2 linked regions of the Pseudorhodoplanes sinuspersici genome follow. The protein of the gene in region 1 interacts with the protein of each later gene in a pairwise test. Links are inferred from orthologs where the notes say so. Each region holds a gene or a part of one and is shown on either strand. Other genes may lie near its edges.

The links.
Region 2: the proteins of CAK95_RS13585 (region 1) and mtgA interact in binary tests that used the Escherichia coli proteins (3 or more experiments, as listed by UniProt). The link is inferred for Pseudorhodoplanes sinuspersici from one-to-one orthologs.

What each region holds. Positions count from the first base shown.
Region 1 is NZ_CP021112.1:2,818,765-2,828,722, forward strand. Bases 1-2,950 are described here. They hold CAK95_RS13585 (peptidoglycan D,D-transpeptidase FtsI family protein), read left to right. Parts: upstream 1-583; coding sequence 584-2,317; downstream 2,318-2,950. Other genes in these bases: rsmH (16S rRNA (cytosine(1402)-N(4))-methyltransferase RsmH), read left to right, coding at 1-204; ftsL (cell division protein FtsL), read left to right, coding at 207-587; CAK95_RS13590 (epoxyqueuosine reductase QueH), read left to right, coding at 2,394-2,950. In the rest of the region: more of CAK95_RS13590, read left to right, coding at 2,951-3,062; CAK95_RS13595 (metal ABC transporter permease), read right to left, coding at 3,047-3,910; CAK95_RS13600 (metal ABC transporter permease), read right to left, coding at 3,907-4,791; CAK95_RS13605 (manganese/iron ABC transporter ATP-binding protein), read right to left, coding at 4,788-5,684; CAK95_RS13610 (metal ABC transporter substrate-binding protein), read right to left, coding at 5,715-6,638; CAK95_RS13615 (transporter), read left to right, coding at 6,904-7,761; CAK95_RS13620 (hypothetical protein), read right to left, coding at 7,852-8,355; CAK95_RS13625 (hypothetical protein), read right to left, coding at 8,444-8,806; CAK95_RS13630 (hypothetical protein), read right to left, coding at 9,312-9,638; CAK95_RS13635 (hypothetical protein), read right to left, coding at 9,635-9,943. UniProt on the Escherichia coli protein: Essential cell division protein that catalyzes cross-linking of the peptidoglycan cell wall at the division septum. Required for localization of FtsN.
Region 2 is NZ_CP021112.1:2,114,114-2,123,868, forward strand. The notes cover bases 2,228-4,974. They hold mtgA (monofunctional biosynthetic peptidoglycan transglycosylase), read left to right. Parts: upstream 2,228-3,114; coding sequence 3,115-3,834; downstream 3,835-4,974. Other genes in these bases: CAK95_RS10305 (polyprenyl synthetase family protein), read right to left, coding at 2,228-3,001; rpmF (50S ribosomal protein L32), read left to right, coding at 4,001-4,189; CAK95_RS10320 (hypothetical protein), read left to right, coding at 4,230-4,643; ggt (gamma-glutamyltransferase), read left to right, coding at 4,785-4,974. In the rest of the region: CAK95_RS10295 (ABC transporter ATP-binding protein), read right to left, coding at 1-244; CAK95_RS10300 (efflux RND transporter periplasmic adaptor subunit), read right to left, coding at 256-1,941; more of CAK95_RS10305, read right to left, coding at 2,069-2,227; more of ggt, read left to right, coding at 4,975-6,368; CAK95_RS10330 (hypothetical protein), read right to left, coding at 6,385-6,669; CAK95_RS10335 (putative bifunctional diguanylate cyclase/phosphodiesterase), read left to right, coding at 6,893-8,656; polyhydroxyalkanoate synthesis repressor PhaR, read right to left, coding at 8,684-9,286; CAK95_RS10345 (acetyl-CoA C-acetyltransferase), read left to right, coding at 9,471-9,755. UniProt on the Escherichia coli protein: Peptidoglycan polymerase that catalyzes glycan chain elongation from lipid-linked precursors. May play a role in peptidoglycan assembly during cell division in collaboration with other cell division proteins.

The sequences.
Region 1 (9,958 bases):
GTCCACGGTCCGGAGCCGACCTTCACCGCGCTCACGAAAAAGCCAGTGGTCGCCGATGATGCCGAGATCGCAGCCAATCCGCGCGCCCGCTCGGCAAAATTGCGCGCCGCCGAGCGGACCGATGTGCCGGCCCGTGAAAGCGATATCGGCGATCTCCTGCCACGCTTGCCGTCACTCGACGATGCGATGAGAGGCGGCCGATGATCATCCGCATCATTCATTTCTGCGTCATTGTCGCGATGATTGCGGCTGCGACTTACGTCTATGACATCAAATTCGAATCCACCATGCAGGCCGAGCGTCTCGCCAGGATCCGCGGCGAAATCCGCCGCGAGCGCGATGCCATTGCCGCATTGCGTGCCGAATGGGCGAAGCTCGATTCGCCTGATCGCATTGAGGGGCTTGCACAGCGGCATTTGCCGTTGAAAGCCACGGATGCACGGCAGTTCGATCAATTCGCGAATCTGCCCGAGCGTCCAAAGCCGCCGCTTTTTGCCGATGAGCCCGATCCGATCGGGGCGCTTCTCAGCATCGAACAGGAGAAGGATATCCCGACTGGGTCGACCGGAGGGCGAAACCAACGATGACTGACAGCGCAAAGCCCAACCCGGCAAAGCCGAAACTCAGCCTCGTCAATCGGCTGCTTTACGGCAATGTTGATCGCGATGCCAAAGGCCGCGCGCGGGTTGGGCTGGCGATTCTCGCCTTTGCCTGCATCTACACAATCATTTGCGGGCGCCTCGTTTATCTTGCGTCGACGTCCGATGCCCAGGGGGGGCGCCGCGGCGGTGGCGACATCATCGCAACCGCGCGGCCGGATATTCAGGATCGTAACGGCGAAGTGTTGGCCACCGATGTGCGCATGCCGTCACTGTTCGGCGAGCCGCGCCGCATCATCGACGTCGATGAGGCTGTGGAGCTGCTGACCGCCACGGTCCCCGATCTCAACGCCAATGAATTGCGCGAGCGGCTCTCGTCCAAGCGCGGGTTTGTGTGGCTCAAGCGCGAGATCACCAAGGAGCAGCAGCGGCAGATCCATCGGCTTGGCATTCCCGGCATTGGCTTTCGCTCCGAGAACAAGCGTGTCTATCCAAACGGTCCCGCCGTGTCGCATGTCATCGGCCATGTGAATATCGACAATCAGGGCATCGCCGGCATCGAGAAATGGCTCGATGCGCGCGGCCTTGCCGACCTGCATTCGCTTGGCTTTGCCAGCGACCGGCAGCAGGAGCCTGTCCAGCTTGCCGTCGATCTTCGCGTCCAACACGCCTTGCGTTCGGAACTGATTGCGGCGCGGACGAAATACAAGGCTAAGGCTGCAGCCGGACTGATCACCGACGTCAATACCGGCGAGATCGTCTCAATGGTGTCCGTGCCGGATTACGATCCGAACGATCCGCGGGAAGCGCTGGACAAAGATCGCATCAATCGTCTGACGACCGGCGTGTTCGAAATGGGATCGACCTTCAAGGCGCTGACCGTGGCGATGGCGCTGGATTCAGGCAAGATCACGCTCGGTTCGTCATTCGATGCCCGTCATTCGCTGCGCTACGGCAAATTCAGCATCAACGACTTCCACGCGCAGCGCCGCATCCTGACGGTGCCGGAAATCTTCACTTATTCATCGAATATCGGCACCGCCCGCATGGCGCTCTCGCTCGGCGTCGAGCATCACAAGGCCTTTCTGAAAAGGATGGGGCAGCTTGACCGCTTGCGCACGGAAATTCCGGAAAGCGCCGAGCCACTGGTGCCCAAACGCTGGGGCGAACTGAACACCGTCACGATTGCATTCGGGCATGGTCTGTCGGTTGCGCCGTTGCAGGCGGTGATGGGCATTTCCGCGCTGATGAATGGCGGCAAGCTGATCCCGCCGACCTTCCTCAAGCGCACCGAAGCCGAAGCCAACGAACTCGCCAAGCAGGTGGTCCGGCCGGAAACCAGCGACCGCATGCGCTATCTGATGCGGCTCAATGCGGAAAAGGGCTCGGCCAGGAAGGCCGATGTCGAAGGCTATTATGTCGGCGGCAAGACCGGTACGGCGGAAAAAGTGGTCGGCGGCCGCTATTCCAAGACTAAACTGTTGACCAGCTTCACCGCGGTGCTGCCGGCCGACAAGCCGCGCTACCTCATCCTCATCATGCTGGATGAGCCCCAGCCGCTGCCGGAGACCCATGGCTATGCGACATCGGGCTGGAATGCGGTGCCGGTCGCCGGACTTGTGATCGGCCGGGTCGCGCCGCTGCTCGGCATCGCGCCGCGCTTCGATCTGCCTCCGGCCGATCGGCTCATCCTCGCCGCCACAGCCTCGACACGCTGATTTCGGCCGCTTTGGCCTCCTTCCGCCCATTCTGGAACGGTGGCGCGGCTGGGCGGTTTCCGCTAAAAGGCGCCCCATGCTTCCGATCGAACGCAAAGAGCTGATCCCACCTGGCGGCCACAAGAAGGTGCTGCTGCATTCCTGCTGCGCGCCGTGTTCCGGCGAGGTGATGGAGGCGATGCTGGCCTCCGGCATCGACTACACCATCTTTTTCTACAATCCGAATATCCATCCGGAGCGCGAATATCTCCTGCGCAAGGAGGAGAATGTCCGCTTCGCCGAGAAGCATGGCGTCGCCTTCGTCGATGCGGATTACGACAAGGACAACTGGTTCGCGCGCGCCAAGGGCATGGAATGGGAACCGGAGCGTGGCATCCGCTGCACCATGTGCTTCGACATGCGATTCGAACGCACGGCGCTTTACGCGCACGAACACGGCTTCCCGGTCATGACCTCCTCCCTCGGCATCTCGCGCTGGAAGAACATGTCGCAGATCAACGATTGCGGGAAGCGCGCGGCCGGCCGCTATGAAGGTCTCAGCTATTGGGACTTCAACTGGCGCAAGGGCGGCGGCGCCGCCCGCATGATCGAGATCTCAAAGCGCGAGGAATTCTATCAGCAGGAATATTGCGGCTGCGTCTATTCATTGCGCGACACCAACCAGCATCGCCGCAATCAGGGCCGCGAGCCGATCGAACTCGGCGTGAAGTTTTACGGTCAGGGCGACGATCAGGATGCCGGCTGATCGGGCTGCGATTGACTCCGCCTGAGAATTCCGCGTTTCGGTGCAAACAGAAAAGCCGCGACGAAGAACAGCGCCTGCGTCAGCACGATGCAGGCGCCGGTCGCGCCATCGATATGGAAGCTGATGAGGGTACCAAGCGCGGCTGATAGCATGGCGACCGCCGTTGCGATCACCAGCATTCGCTCGAAACTGTCGGTCAAGAGATAGGCGGTGGCGCCCGGTCCGATCAGCATCGCGATCACGAGGATGATGCCGACCGCCTTCAGCGACGCGACGATGGTCAGCGACAGCAGCACCAGTAGTCCGTAATGCAGCACGCGTACCGGCAGGCCGATCGACCGGGCGTGATTGGGATCAAAACAATAGAGCAGGAGATCGCGTCGCTTGAGCAGCACGACCAGCAGGGTGCCGCCGGCGACGATGGCGGTCTCGACCAGGTCCTGCATCGTCACGCCGAGGACATTGCCGAACAGGATGTGATTGAGATGCTGTTCAGTCTCGACCTTGGTGAAGATCACGAGGCCAAACCCGAACATGCCGGAAAACACGATGCCCATCACCGTGTCCTCCTTCACCCGGCTGTTTTCTTTCAAATAGCCCGTGAACAATGCGCAGGCGAGACCGGCGACAAAGGCGCCGACAGCGAGCGGGATGCTCAGCACATACGCAATCACGATGCCGGGCAGCACCGCATGCGAGATGGCATCGCCCATCAGCGACCAGCCCTTCAAGACGAGGTAGCAGGACAACACGGCGCAAACGGCGGCCACGAGTAGCGACACCACCAGCGCCCGTTGCATGAAAGGGTAGGCGAGGGGCATTGCGAAGAAATCGATCAGCGTGGTCATGCCGTGCCCTCTGCCGCTGCGCCCGACGTGACGGCCATGCGGCGGCGCCGTGCCGCCAGCACGCCATGCTTCGGCGCGAAATAGAAGGCGAGGAGGAAGATCAGCGTCTGCAAGGTGACGATCACGCCACCGGTCGCGCCGTCGAGGAAATAGCTGATATAGGCGCCGACGAAACTGGTGATCACGCCGAGCGCAACGCTGATGACGATGAGTCGACCGAACCGGTCGGTGAGGAGATACGCCGTGGCGCCGGGCGTCACCACCATCGCAATCACGAGACATGCGCCGACGGTCTGCAGCGCGGCGACTGTACAAGCCGAGAGCAAGGTAAAAAACAACACCTTGAGCAAACCGGTTCTGATGCCGATCGAGCGCGCATGGCTCTCGTCGAAGAAAGTCACCATCAGGTCCTTCCAGACCAGCAGCAGGATGGCGAGGGATACCGCGGCGATGATGGCGACCTGCACAACGTCCTCGTCGGAAATCGCAAGGATATTGCCGAGCACGATGGTCTGGATGCTGACCGATGTCGGCCAGATCGATGCCATCAGCAATCCGAGCGCGAACAACGCCGTGAAGACGAGGCCAATGACGGCGTCCTCACGCAGGCGCGACTTCTGCTTGACGAATTGCATGGCGAAGGAGGCGAGAATGCCAGCAAAGAAAGCCCCGACGGCAAAGGGCGCACCGAGGATATACGCGCCAGCCACACCGGGCACGATCGAATGGCCGAGGGCGTCGCCCATCAGCGACCAGCCCTTCAGCATCAGATAGGCAGAAAGGAAGGCACAGACGCCACCGACCAGCGCGCTCACCCACATCGCCTTCCACATGTAATTGTAGCTGAACGGCACCAGCAATTCGGTGAGAAGCTCGGTCATTTGGAGTCCGGCTCTTTGCGTTTCTCCGGACGGTCGCCGTAGAAGACCAGCGGCCGCTCGTCGTCGGTCAGCACCGTGACGCTGCGGGCATCGTCATCGTCATGCAGGTCGCGTCCGCCGAGCTGGAAGTTGCGCAGAACGCCGCCGAAAGCCTTTTCGAGATTCTTCTGCGTGAACACTTCGGCGGTCGGGCCCGCGGCAAGCACGGTGCGATTGATCAGGACAACCTGATCGCAAAAGTCCGGGACGCTGCCGAGATTGTGGGTCGATACCAGCATGAGATGACCGGACGCGCGCAACTCGCGCAAAAGGCCGATGATTGCGGTCTCGGTCTTCACATCGACGCCGGTGAACGGTTCGTCGAGCAGGATGATCTTGCCCTCCTGCGCCAGCGATCGCGCCAGGAACACGCGTTTCTTTTGCCCGCCGCTCAGTTCGCCGATCTGCCGGTGGCGGTAGGCGCTCATGCCGACCCGCTCCAAAGCCTCATCCACCTTGTAGCGGTCGGCGCGCGAGGGCATGCGCAGGAAATTCATGTGGCCGTAGCGGCCCATCATCACCACAGTTTCAACGAGAACCGGAAAATTCCAGTCCACGTCCTCGCTCTGCGGCACATAGGCGACGATGTTCTTCTTGACGGCGTCGTCGACGGGCATGCCGCACAGACGGACTTCGCCGGCCGAGGGCCGAACGAATCCCATAATAGCTTTGAAGATCGTCGATTTGCCGCTGCCGTTGATGCCGACCAGGGCGCAGATGCTGCCAGGATCGAGCTGGAAATTGGCATCGTGAACGGCGGTGAAGCCGTTCGGATAAGTGACGCTGAGGTTACGCACGGAAATGCTGGCGCCAAGGTTGGCAGCAAGTTGCAAGCTCTGCGCCGGTGCATTCATCTCTCGGACCCTGTCATTGCTTGAAACTCGTCATTTCCCAAAGCCTTTGGCGATGGTGTCCACCGTGACATTCAGGAGGTCGAGAAAGGTCGGCACGGGTCCGTTGGCGGCACTGAGCGAGTCCACATACAGGACACCACCGTAGCGGGCGCCAGTTTCTCGCGCCACCTGTTTTGCGGCACGATCGGAAATCGTGCTTTCGCTGAACACCACAGGGATCTTGTTCTTGCGAACAAGATCGATCACCTTGCGCACCTGTTGCGGCGTACCCTGTTCGTCCGCATTGATCGGCCAGAGATAGGCTTCGCGCATCTTGTAGTCGCGTGCCAGATAGCTGAAAGCGCCTTCGCTCGTCACCAGCCAGCGCTGGTTCTCCGGAATGGCCGACAGCCTCTTGCGCAACGGTTCGTCGAGCGCCTTGATCTTTTCCGAATAGGCGGCAGCGTTTTTGTTGTAGCTCTCGGCGTTCTTCGGATCGAATTTCACCAGCGCCTTTCGAATGTTCTCGACATAGATCAGCGCATTCGAGGGCGACATCCAGGCATGCGGATTGGGTTTGCCGGTATAAGGACCTTCGGTAATTCCCATTGGCTCGATGCCTTCGGTGACGATGACACTCGGCACCTCTTTGACATTGTCGAAAAACTTCTCGAACCAGCGTTCGAGATTGAAGCCGTTCCACAGCACGAGGTCGGCCGATTGCGCGCGTACGATGTCGAGCGGCGTCGGCTGATAGTCATGGATTTCGGCACCGGGCTTGGTGATCGATTCCACAATCGCTTTGTCGCCGGCGACATTTTGCGCGATGTCCTGGATGACCGTGAATGTCGTCACCACCCGGAATGGTTTGCTGGACGCGTTTTGCGCGCTGGCCGGTATCGCCGGCAACGTGCAGGCGGCCAACGCCGCCAGAACAAGACCTGTGGCCGCGCGTCGACCCAACCGGAAACTCATCGGCTCTCTCCTCCTTGCGTCTTCGAGCCCCGCGAGGAGGCGCCTGAGATGCAACTGCAAATTATTCGCAAGAAGATTGACAGATCGCAACCCGCACGTCAAGCTAGTTGCGAACGAGTTGCAATTAGGTGGCTCAAACCAGAGGCCCGAATCAATTGTCACGGGTTCTGGTTACATGGTGTGGAATTTGGGGGACGAGTTGATGGTCAGTTGGAGTAATTGGGGTGGGAACCGCGTGTGCGGTCGAAGCCTGTTGGCGGGCGTGATGATTCTGGCGTTCGGGGCGGTTCCGGCACTGGCAGCCGAGCCGGAGGACAACGCGTCCGACAAGAGCCGCTACTGGCTGTTCAATCCGACGCCCGAAAACCTCATGCGCGATCTCACGACGGATCGCCCCGACATGACCGAAAGCCCGTTCACTGTGGATGCGGGCCATGTGCAGTTCGAGACCAATATTTTCGGCTATACGCGTTCGCGGGCGGACCAGGACGGCACGATCTCGAAATCCTACGACTACGCCACCACGAATATCCGCATCGGCCTGACGAACTCCACGGAATTGAATGTCGTGGTCGCGCCATATGGCGTCGTCCGCACCAAGCCGCTCGATCCGGTGCTGGCGACCCGCAGCTCCGGTCTTGGCGGCGTCGATCTGCGCATGAAGATCAACCTCTGGGGTAACGACACATTCGAGAAGCCGGGCGCAACCGCGTTGGGCCTTCTGCCCTTCATTACGCTGCCGACCGACCGCAATAACGGCATCGGCCCGACAGGCGTCGAAGGTGGCTTCATATTGCCCTTCGCAATGAAGCTGTCGGAGAAATGGTCGCTCGGCCTGAATGGCGGCTTTCATATTGTCCGCAACGACGATGCGTCCGGCACGCATACCGAATGGTTGTCCTCGGCCGCGGTGTCCTATGATTGGACCGAGAATTTGAGCACTTATTACGAGGTGGCCGGACGCTTCGGCACACGCGATCCCCGTGGCGATATCGGCATTCTGGCCACCGGGGTAACTTACAAACTGAGCAGGAACGTGCAGCTCGATGGCGGTGTGAATTTCGGCGTCACGCGTGCGGCGGACAAGATCAATCCGTTCGTCGGGATTTCAGCGCGGTTTTAGTTCTTTGGCCTCATCCCGAGGAGCGGGCGAAACCCGCGTCTCGAAGGATGCTGCCGTCCTCGCCTTCGAAACGCATCGTGGAAATTTCGCTCAGCGAAACACCTGATAGCTGATCGACGGCGGGGGGCGCCGCGGCTCGGCGGATGTCACCGAAGCACTGACGGGCTCGATTTTGGCCGCAACAGCGGGGCGGGGAGGTGGTGCCTCCTCGCCGGCGAGCGTTGAACGCGTGCCGGCGAGCGAGAATAGAAACGCAAGCGTCCACATCGTCACCGAGATCAATGACGTCCACATCGCAAAGGTGAGATAGACGTCGCGCAAGACCGTCGAACTGGCCCATTGCGCATAGGCTTCCGGCGGACGGAAATCCTTATCGATATAAAGCCACATCTCGGTGCGGCGATAATCCTTGGTCAGCGCTTCGCGCGCCTTCAGGATCAGAATGAAAGCCATCATCATGGTGAGAAATCCGCCAGCCTGAAAGGCCAGCCTGGGATCGAAAGACATGCCGACCATGACGCAGAAGATGCCAAGCGAGGCGAAGCCGCAGGCGCGCAGGACAGTCTCATACGCAATGCGGCGCATATGCTCCATGATCGCCCCGGTTTTGGCCCTCAACGATTCAACTGTAGCAAACGCCGCTGGTCCGGTTCGGTCACGAACCGGTGTAGTTGTTCAGTCGCTAGGCCCAGGATGTCAGCAGGCCCAATCCGAACAGGATGGATGCGACGCCCGCCGCGCTCTTGGCGCCGGTCAAAAGCATTGTTTCCAGTTGCTGGCGGGCATGAGCCCGCCCCTCATCCCCGACCGGACGTTCTTCCGGCTGCATCACCAGCCAGGGTTCGGTTGCGACAATGCGATCCTCGGTCAGGAAAAGCGCGCGGATCAGCATGACGGCGGTGAAGAACATGGCCACTGAAGCGCCGATGACAAACGCCAGTGACAGGTCGAAGCTGTACGCGACCATCAAGATGCCGGCCGCCAAAGCCGAAAAGCTGGCATCCCGCGCCACGGTGAAGAATGCGAACCGGCGGAATGTATCCATGCGGGCCTCCTTATCGAGTGGACACCTGCTCCTTTGAAAATTTCCTCTCCGGAATTGCTCGACTTTAATTTTTGCGCTGGATGCACCCGAAACGGATGCAAATGCCATGCCGGACGCAAAGATCCGGAAAGCGCTGTCCTAACGCAGCCGTTGGAGGCTGGTTCCGAAAAGCGGCAGGAAAACGTCGGGCAAGGCCTGTGACGGAGTGGCCTGCGACGGCGTTGGCCGCGTCAGAGCATGACGCCGAAAAGTGCGAAGCGGCTTTCGGACGACATCATGCTCTAACGTATTAGAATCGATCACGTTTATGATTTGGGATCGATTCGATCCAAAATCATCGTGATCTAGTGTGGTGGTTCGCAAGTCTGCATCATTTCTGCAGCGCGTTCTTTTGCGGACTTGCGAACCAAAACCACACTAGAATTATAGGTTCCTAGTGTCCTTTTGAATCCGAAGTTCGCCAGGGAGCGCGCTGCAAAATGAGGCGAACTTCGGATTCAGGACACTAGAGGCCGATCGCGAGGAAATTGCCGATCGCCGGCAGGGTCAGGATCGCCGTGCCGGCCAGCCAGATCCACAGCGAGGTGACCGTCGAATCATTCTTCGCGCCAATGAAGCGCTCGTAGAGTGCGGCTGGTATCCCGCCCAGAATCACAGTGCCGGTCGACAGCATCAACGAGGAAAAATAGGCGATGGCCGCGGTGCTGCCAAACAGCGGTTCAGCCATCAGGTAAACCGATATCTGGAAGACAAAGAAGAATAGCGGATTGAAGATCCCGTTGATCATTCCGAAAAATGCGATGCCGATGTAGTAAAAACTGCGCTCGTTCATGCTGCACCCACACGCAGAATACCGAGCGAAAAGAAAACGACCAGCAAGAGAACGCGCAGCCAGAACAACCACACGAAACCAAACAGCCATTGCACAACCGGCGCCGTCGCTTTTGGCGTCACCAGTGCGAAGACCTTGAGGAACGGATCGGTGATCGCGCAGAATCCTCGCCAGATATAATTCGTGGAATCGTGTTCGACGAACAGGCCGAGCAGAGCGCGACCCAGCATGGTGTACATCACCACGGCCAGAATGAAATTCGGCACATGGAAATACCAAAGACTCCAGAACGAGGCCGTTTGCACGCTGACAATCTCCGG
Region 2 (9,755 bases), 700 kb from region 1 along the record:
CGGCCGCCAGCGCATCGCCGTTCAATGTCGACACCAGTTCGCCGTCGAGCCGGTAGGTGCCGTCCGTCGGCTTGTCGAGGCAGCCGATGACATTCATGAAGGTCGATTTGCCGGAGCCGGATGGTCCCATCACAGCGACGAAGTCGCCTTCATCGATGCAGATCGAAACGCCGCCGAGCGCTGTGACCGTCTCGCCGCCGAGATGATACAGCCTCTTCAGATTTTCGGTTTCGATCAGCGGCATGATGCTTCCGATCAGAAGCCAAACCGCGGGCCGCTGCGCTGTGCAGCGTTGCGCGACCCGCCACCGATGATGACTTCGGCGCCGGCATTCAATCCGGAGACGATTTCCGTCATCACGCCGTCGCTGGCGCCGATCCGCACCGTCACGCCCTGCGGCTGCACGTCCTTGCCGACGATGAAGATGCGACCGCTTTGCGTTGCGCGGGCGTCGCGCGTTTCGCTGTTGCGCTTCACGATTTCTTCGAAGACCGGCTTCTGTTCCGCAGTCAGGATGCCGGCAATGCGCTGTTCGAGTTCGGCACGCGCGGTGCGGAAGCGCTCACGGCGGGTATTGGCATCGCCGCCGGCGCTGGCATTCGCCATCATAGTTTGACGCATCTCGGCAACGGCCGCATCGACGTCGCGGACCTGATCCGGGGAAAGCTTGAGTTCGCTCTTGATGGTGTTCAGGAATTCCGAGCCATTTGCCCCGCCGGCGCCACCATTCGGTCCTGCGCCCTGCGCGCGCCGCTGCGGCGCGCCGCCGGGCGATGCTGCCGGCTCACTCGCGACGACCAGAGGTTGATCCGCAGCGACGGGCGGACGCCAGCGCAAGGCCGCGTTGGGAATACGCACGACATTCTCGCGGCGCTCGGTTTCGACGCGCAGATTGGCGGTCATTCCCGGCAGCAATTCGCGCTGCGGATTATCGATGGAAATAATGGTCGTGTAGATCACCACATTCTGCACGACTTGCGAGCCGAGCCGCACCTGCTTCACCACGCCTTCGAAGGTGCGGCCCGGAAATGCATTCACGGTGAAGGTCACATGCTGACCCGGCTTGATGCGTCCGACATCGGTCTCGTCGATATTGGCCGAGATTTCCATCTTGCGCAGGTTGTCGGCGATGCGGAACAGTTCCGGCGCCTGCAACGAGGCGGCGACAGTCTGGCCGAGTTCGACATTGCGCAGCACGACGACGCCGGAAACCGGCGAGCGGATTTCGGAATTCTGCAAGTCGACCTCGATCTGCCGCGCAGCGGCCTGACGTTGCAGGATCTGTGCATTGACGGATTCGAGATTGGCCTGCGCGATCTGCAGATCGGCGGCGAGCGACAGCAACGCCGCTTTCGCGGAATTCACCTGCGCGCGGGCCGAGTTCAATGCGGCCTGCTGTGCGTCGCGGGTGGCGCGGGCGGTGTCATGGACCGATTCCGCAGCGAAGCCGCGTGTGCGCAATTCGCTCTGCCGCGTCAGATTCCGTTCGGCATCGGCGAGCAGCGCTTCGTTGCGGACGACCTGCGCTTCCATGTCGGCCTGCGCCGCCTTTGCTTTCTCGGTTTCGGCACGGACCTTTTCGATCTGGCCTTCGGTGACGAGCTTCTGCGCCCGCATCTGCGCGAGGTCGGCGCGGGCGGCGTCGAGCCGCGCCCGGATCTGGTTCTGGTTGAGCCGCGCGACGACCTGATCGGCTTTCACTTCAGAATTATAGTCGGCCAGAACTTCAACGACCTGCCCGGACAATTGCGAGCCGACGATGACGGTGGTGGTCGGATTGATCGTGCCGGTGGCGCTGACGGTGGCGACGATCTCGCCGCGGTCCGCCTTGGCGGTGCGGTAGCTGCCTTCCGCGGGTGCGCCACTCCAGCCGGCAAACAAATAAAAACCGGCCGCAATCGCCACGGCGAGCAGCACAACAATCGTCGGTAAACGGCGCATGGCTTTTGTAACCCCTCTACCACAGATTTAGCCTGCGGGCGGGAACGCCGTCACGTTACGTTTTGGATAGCTTCAGTCCCTGCTGAATCCGGAATTGTTCCATGTTTTTCAGCAGCTTAACTGATGTTCATTTGTTGCGCGCAGCGATGAAGCGGGCCGTCTCACGCAGGATTGCGCCCCGATCGCCAAAACCGGCCAGAGCGGCTTCCGCGTCCGCAACGCACCGGGCAAGGCGTTCACGGGCGGTCGGAATGCCAAGGATGCCGACCAGCGTCGCTTTGCCGGCGGCCGCGTCCTTGCCGGCGGCCTTGCCGAGCGTCGCAGCGTCACTTTCGACATCGAGCAGATCGTCGGCAATCTGGAAGGCAACACCGATCGCAAGTCCGTAGCGCGACAGCGCATCGCGATCGGCTTTCGATGCATTGCCGAGAATGCCGCCGGCGATGCAGGCGAAGTGCAGCAATGCGCCGGTCTTCATCGATTGCATGTGAACGATGCTGCGCTCGTCCTGAATGGGGGATGTGCCAAAACGTCCCTCCGCCGCGAGATCGAGCAATTGCCCGCCGACCATGCCGCCGAGGCCCGATGCGCGTGCAAGCTGCTGCACCAGCGCAATGCGGATCGCCGGATCGGGATGCGTTTCCTCGCGCGAGAGAATGTCGAACGCGATCGTCAGCAGCGCATCGCCCGCGAGGATCGCGGTCGCATCGTCGAACTTCTTGTGCGTCGTCGGACGGCCACGCCGCAGATCGTCATTGTCCATCGCCGGCAGGTCGTCATGCACCAGCGAATAGCAGTGAATGCATTCAAGAGCCGCGCCGGCCATCAAGGCTTGCGAGCGCGGCACGCCGAACAGCGCCGCGCTTTCGATCACCAGAAACGGCCGCAGCCGCTTGCCGCCGGCCAGCGCGCCATAGCGCATCGAATCGATGATCCGCTGCGGGCGGTCGATTTCACCATCGACCGGCTTTACCGACAGCAATTGCTCCAGCAGGCGCTCAATATCGTTGGCAGCGTTTTCAAGGCTGGCCGAAAAATCGTTTCCGTGTTGTTTTGTCATTGATGGCCACGCTCGCGGCAATGCACCGCATTCTGTCGCTTGTCTCGTTGCATGAGAGTGCCCAGGGGGAACCCGACGTTCATGACTAGATTTTGCATGAGTAAATCTTGGTGATGTTGTCGCAGCAGCCATGGATGCGCTCCAGCCGGGGCGGGCTGCGCCGTGCCGTGCGTATCGCCCTGTTTGCGATTCTGATCTTTATCCTGCTGCCCTATGTCCTGACGCCGCTTTATCTGGTCGTGCGGCCGGTTTCCACCCCGATGCTGTGGCGTTACTTAACGGCGCAGCCGGTCACCCGGATTTACCGTCCGCTGGGTGATATCGCGCCCGTGCTGCCGCGGACGGTGATTGCGTCCGAGGATGCGCGCTTCTGCCCCCATCATGGCGTCGACTGGCGGGGTTTGCGGGACTTGCTGAACGAAGCGGAGGATTTCGACGATCTGCGGGGCGGTTCCACTATCACTCAGCAGACCGCCAAGAACCTGTTCCTCTGGTCCGGCCGCTCCTATGTCCGCAAGGCTCTGGAGCTGCCACTGAGCCTCTGGATGGATCTGGTTCTCGGCAAGCGACGGATCATGGAAATCTACCTGAATATCGCCGAATGGGGCCCCAACGGCCAATTCGGGGCCGAAGCGGGCAGCCGGAGGGCCTTCAACAAGCCGGCCAGCGACCTGACGGCCCATCAGGCGGCCCTGATGGCGGCCATGCTGCCCAATCCGCGGAAGCGGGACGCCCGGATGCCAGGGCCGGCGGTCCGGCGCCTGGCCGGGATCTATCAGCGGCGGGCTAACACGGCGGGGCTCGCGGATTGCCTGAAGCGGGGCCGCTTTTAACCTCCCTGAAAGGGAGAGGTCGGCGCGCCCGGCCGGAGTCGCAGAAACTGCGATAGCCTCTAGCCATATCGGGCCTGTTCCTCTATAAGCCGCCGCAAATCCGTCAATTCCCGTCCGGCTCCGTGGGTCGCCCTCGGCCGGATTGTCTTTTTCAGGAGTTCCAGCAATGGCCGTTCCGAAACGAAAAACCTCGCCATCGCGGCGTGGCATGCGCCGCTCGGCCGACGCTCTCAAGCAGCCGAGCTATATCGAGGACAAGGACTCGGGCGAATTCCGCCGTCCGCATCACCTCGACCTGAAGACCGGCATGTACAAGGGCCGGCAGGTGCTGAAGGTGAAGAGCGCGGAGGCGTAAGCCTCACCGGACAGGAGACGGAGCCAGGAGCTGCCATCCAATGTATCTCGTCGGCTTTCCGCTCCTGCTCATTCCGCTCGCGCTCTACAACATCATCGCCTTCCTGTTTGGGCTGGGATTTGGCGACACGGTGTTCACCGTGCCGATGATGTCGGGCGCAACGCTCAGCGTTTCGACCGGCGATCTGCTCATCATTCTCTCGATCCTTCTGCTGTTCGTCGAAATCCTCAAAGCCACGCGCTTCGGGGTGAAGTCGATCGTCGATCATCTGCTGTCGTTCGTGGTGTTCGTGGTCGCGCTCGGCGAATTCCTGATGGTGCAGCAGGCGGCAACGTCGACCTTCCTTCTCTTCCTCGTCATCTGCGCCATCGACGTTGTCGGCGGCTTCTCGATCTCGATCCGCGCGGCCGCGCGCGATTATACGGTCGACGGCACCCACCCGATCGCGCACTAGAGCATGATGCCGAAGTGTGCGAAGCGGTTTTCGGACGACATCATGCTCCAACTTATTGGAATCGATCACGTTCATGATTTTGGATCGACCCGATCCAAAATCATCGTGATCTAGGCGGTTGTCCGCGCATCCGGTTCATTCATGACACGCGATTATCACTTTCCCGGCCGCTCGCCCGCTTATGCGACCGGTGGCATGGTTGCGACCTCGCATCCCTTGGCGTCTCTTGCCGGCGTCGAGATCCTGCGTGCCGGCGGCACAGCGGTGGACGCTGCCGTTGCTGTGGTGGCGATGGCCGGCATTCTCGAACCGCAGATGACCGGTATCGGCGGTGATTGCTTCTGTCTGGTTGCAAAGCCCGGACAGCCGGTCTGGGGTTACAACGGCTCAGGCCGTGCCGGCGCCGCGATGCGGGCGGAAAGCCTGATCGAGCAGGGCCTGAAAGAGATCGCACCGACCTCGGTGCACAGCGTCACCGTGCCCGGTGCGGTCGAAGCCTGGGACACGATCCTCAAGACGCATGGCCGCTTTGGCCTCGATCGCGTCTTGCTGCCGGCCATTACCGCCGCGGAAGCAGGCGTTCCGGTCTCGCCGCGCGTTGCCTTCGACTGGGCGCGGACCAAGGAACGGCTGACGCGCAGTCCGGGCGCGGCGATGCATTTCCTGCCGCAAGGCGCAGCGCCAAAAGCCGGCGACGTCGTGAAGTTTCCGGCGCTGGCCAAGACGCTATGGGCGATCGGCGAGCGCGGTGCGCGCGCTTTCTATGAAGGCGAGATCGCCGACGACATCGTTGCGACGCTCAAGGCCATGGGCGGCGTTCTGACGGCCGACGATTTTGCTGCGCATCGCGGCGAAGAGGCGACGCCGCTCACATCGAATTATCGTGGTCTTGATGTGGTGGAGCTGCCGCCGAACGGGCAGGGCATGATCGCCCTGATCCTGCTCAACATCCTCGAACGCTTCGCGTTGTCGAATCTCGATCCCGTCGGGGCCGATCGCTATCATCTCGCAACCGAGGCAGCGCGCCTGGCTTACGGCGTGCGGAACACTTATCTCGCAGATCCGGCTTTCATGACGCAGCCGGTGCCCTCATTGCTCGACAGCGGTTTTGCGGCACAGCTTGCCGGCATGATCGATCGCACCAAGCGCTCGCCATTCCCGCAAGCGCCGAAGCCGCAAGGCTCCACCGTGCTGGCCTGCGTCGTCGATCGCGACCGCAATGCGGTGACGATCATCAACTCGCTGTTCTCGGGTTTCGGTTCAGGCATCGCGACGGAGAAGACCGGCATTCTGCTTCATCATCGCGGCTCCGGCTTCAATCTCGCGCTTGGTCATCCCAATTGCATCGGTCCGAACAAGCGGCCAATGCACACGATCATTCCGGCGCTGGCGATGCGCGATGGACGCGTCGACATGGCCTTCGGCGTCATGGGTGGTGCGTATCAGGCGATGGGCCACGCGCATTTCATCTCGAACGTCGTCGATTACGGGATGGATGTGCAGTCCGCGATCGATTCGCCGCGCATCTTCTTCGAAGGCGAACAGGTGACGCTCGAGAACGGAATCGGCGAAGCCGTGCTGCAGGATCTGCGGGCGCGCGGCCACGACGCTGCGCGCGCGGCTGTGCCGCATGGCGGCGGTCAGGCAATCAAAATCGATTGGGAGCGCGGCGTGCTGATCGGCGGCTCCGATCCCCGCAAGGATGGCTGCGCGCTGGGGTATTGAGCGCGCGCGTTCTCTTTTAAACCTTCCTTGACACGAGACGCCCGGTCCGCACGGCCGGCTGCGTGGTCTTGCGATAGCTGGCATCGGCGTCGCCGGGTTCGGCCCGCCGCTTCTCGCAGGTTTGCGGCGCCCGAAACTTGGTCGCGAACATGTGCGCCAGGAACATGGCGTCTGCCAACCGCGAACGCCCATGCCGTTCGGTTAGCGTCGGGTTGACGGCGACGATGGCGCGCTGATGCGATGTGTCCGCGCTGTCCCGATCCGGGGTGGCCGCATCGGTCGTTTCGCTATCGCGTTTCATTTGATCGGCCACCAATGCTGCCTTCTGTACCAGACCGGGACATTAACGTCCCGTTCGCCATCAAGGTCGCAATTGTCGTGCCGGGTAACGCACATCGTGCCCGGAAGTGCCCGATCGGTACAAAGCGAGGCGGGGAGTTTCCCCTTTGTTTATAGTTCCGGCTCAAGCTTTTGTGAGTGCCGGCTGAGGCTTATGCCCGGTGGGGACAAGCAAGGGGCTTAGGGTGACCAAGGCGACCAAGACTTCCCGTCCGGTCGAAGCCAAAGCTGGTGCCGACAAGTCGAGCGTCGCCGATGCGGCATCGGAGATCGATGTTGCCGCGATTCTCAGATCCAGCGGCGAAGCGGCTTATGAATGGCGGATCGAAGCCGACACATTGACCTGGAGCAGCAATGCGCCGGCCCTGCTGGGCCTTCGCGACACCGGGCCGATTTCGACGGGGCGTGGCTTTGCGATGCTGCTCGATCCCGGCAATACAAAAACGCGCTTCGATGCGGTGACGCATTCGACCAAGCGCGATCAGGGCAAGGGTGTCGCCTATCAGGTGGAATATGCCCTCCGGTCAAACCCGCGCGCGCCCAAGCGCTGGATCGAGGATACCGGCCGCTGGTTCGCCGGCAAGGACGGCAAGCCGGAGCGCGCGCATGGTGTCATCCGCGTCATCAACGATCGTCACAAGCGCGAAGAGCAACTGGCCTATCTTTCCCGTTTCGACCCGCTGACCGGTGAAATCAATCGCTGGCATCTGACCGAGCAATTGGAAAAGGCCCTGCAGGAAACGGCGCGCGCCAAGACCAATTGCGGTTTCCTGCTGGTTGCGATCGACGGTCTCGGGCAAGTCAACGAAGCCTATGGCTATGACATTGCCGATGAGGTGATCGGCATCGTCGCGCGGCGCTTGCGCAGCAAGATGCGCGGCGAAGACTGTCTCGGCCGTTTTTCAGGCAACAAATTCGGGCTGATCCTGCGGAACTGCACGCCGGACGAAATCGGTGTTGCGGCGGAGCGGTTTCTCAGCCACGTCCGCCACGATGTGGTGATGACATCGGCCGGGCCGATCGCCGTCACCGGCACCATCGGTAGTGTCGTCGCACCACGTCATGGCGGCAACGTGCACGATGTCCTTGCACGGGCGCAGGAAACGCTCGATCTCGCGAAGGAAAAAAGGCCCGGATCGTTCCTGGTCTATCAACCGAATATCGAACGCGAAGCGATGCGGCGCGAGAATATTCTCGCCACCGACAAGATCGTCACCGCGCTCAATCAGCGGCGTATCATGCTGGCTTATGAGCCGGTGGTCGATGCGCAGACGCATAAGGGCGTTTTCTATGAATGCCTGTTGCGGATTCGCAGTACGGACGGGGTGATGATTTCCGCCGCTGACATCATGCCGGTTGCCGAACGGCTGGGGCTTGTTCGCCTGCTCGATCAGCGGGTGCTCGAACTTGTCGTCGCGGAAATGGCCGCGCACCCGTCATTGCATGCAAGCGTGAATGTTTCCGCCGCTTCGACATTCGATCCCGATTGGTGGGCGCGGCTGGAAGCGCTGCTTCGTCTGCACCGGAGCGTTGCGGAGCGATTGATCATCGAGATCACCGAGACGATGGCGATTCACGATATCGACAATGCGCGTGGCTTTGTTGCGCGGGTGAAGGATCTTGGCGCGCGCATCGCCATCGACGATTTCGGTGCCGGCTTCACTTCGTTCCGCAATCTGCGCAAGCTCGGCGTCGACATGATCAAGATCGACGGTGCATTCGTGCAAAATCTCAAGCGATCGGCCGATGACCGCACATTCGTGCGCACGATGCTGGACCTCGCGCGCGGACTGAAACTCAAGAGCGTTGCCGAATGGGTGCCGGACAAGGAGACCGCCGCCATGCTGGCGGCCTGGGGCTGCGACTATCTGCAGGGCGGATATGTCGGACACGCATCGATCGACCGGCCGCCAATGGCGCTGCATGAAAAGCGCGCCGTCAAATTATAACGGCGCGCGCAACATAAATCCGGATGATCAATCCTTGTCGCTGATCTTGTCGATCTTGCGCTGCATTTCCTCGATCTGACGTTTCAAGGCGTCGATGTCTTCCGAGGAGGACGCTGCGGGTTTGCCGGATTCACCCGGGCCGCCACTTGATGGCGCGTCCTTGCCCGGCGGTCGCGCAAACGGCGTGAACATCGAGAATGTCTTCTGAAACATCTCCATGTTGCGGCGGACCTGCTCCTCCATCGGACCGAAGGAGGGCACGTTCACGCCGAACGCCTGCGCCATCTGCTGGCGCATCTTTTCCTGCTCGCGTGTGAAGGATTCCAGCGACACTTCGAGATAGCGCGGCACCATCATCTGCATCGAATCGCCGTAGAAGCGGATGAGTTGGCGAAGGAAATTGATCGGCAGAAGATTCTGCCCTTCCTTGTTTTCCTGTTCGAAGATGATCTGCGCAAGAACGGAACGGGTGATTTCCTCACCGCTCTTGGCGTCGTAGACGACGAAATTCTCGCCGGCTTTCACCATTGTCGCCAGGTCTTCCAGCGTTACATACGTGCTGGTCCCGGTATTGTAGAGGCGCCGGTTGGCGTACTTCTTGATCGTGATCGGTTCGTCGGATTTTGCCATGACACCGCTTGATTGGCGCGCCGCTAACACCCGGAAGAATGGGCCGATGAATTTAAAATAGGCGCTTTCTTCGGCGCGGGCCACAGTTTTGTGCGGCCGCGCCTTGCGAGATTGCATGGCGGATGGTTTTGCGGGACCGCCCCGCCGTGCTATGCGGTCGGCCAACGGACAGGGAGCACTCTTCATGCAGGATGATATCGTCATCGTCGGAGCCGCGCGTACACCGGTCGGTGCATTCAACGGCGCATTCGCCAACCTTCCCGCGCACGAACTCGGCCGGGTTGCCATTGCGGCAGCACTTCAGCGCTCCGGCGTTGAGGCACCGCAGGTCTCCGAAGTCATCATGGGACAGATCCTCACGGCAGGGGAAGGACAAAATCCGGCCCGTCAGGCATCGATTGCCGCAGGCATCCCCGTCGAGAGCCCGGCCTGGGGCGTGAACCAGCTCTGCGGTTCGGGACTGCGCGCA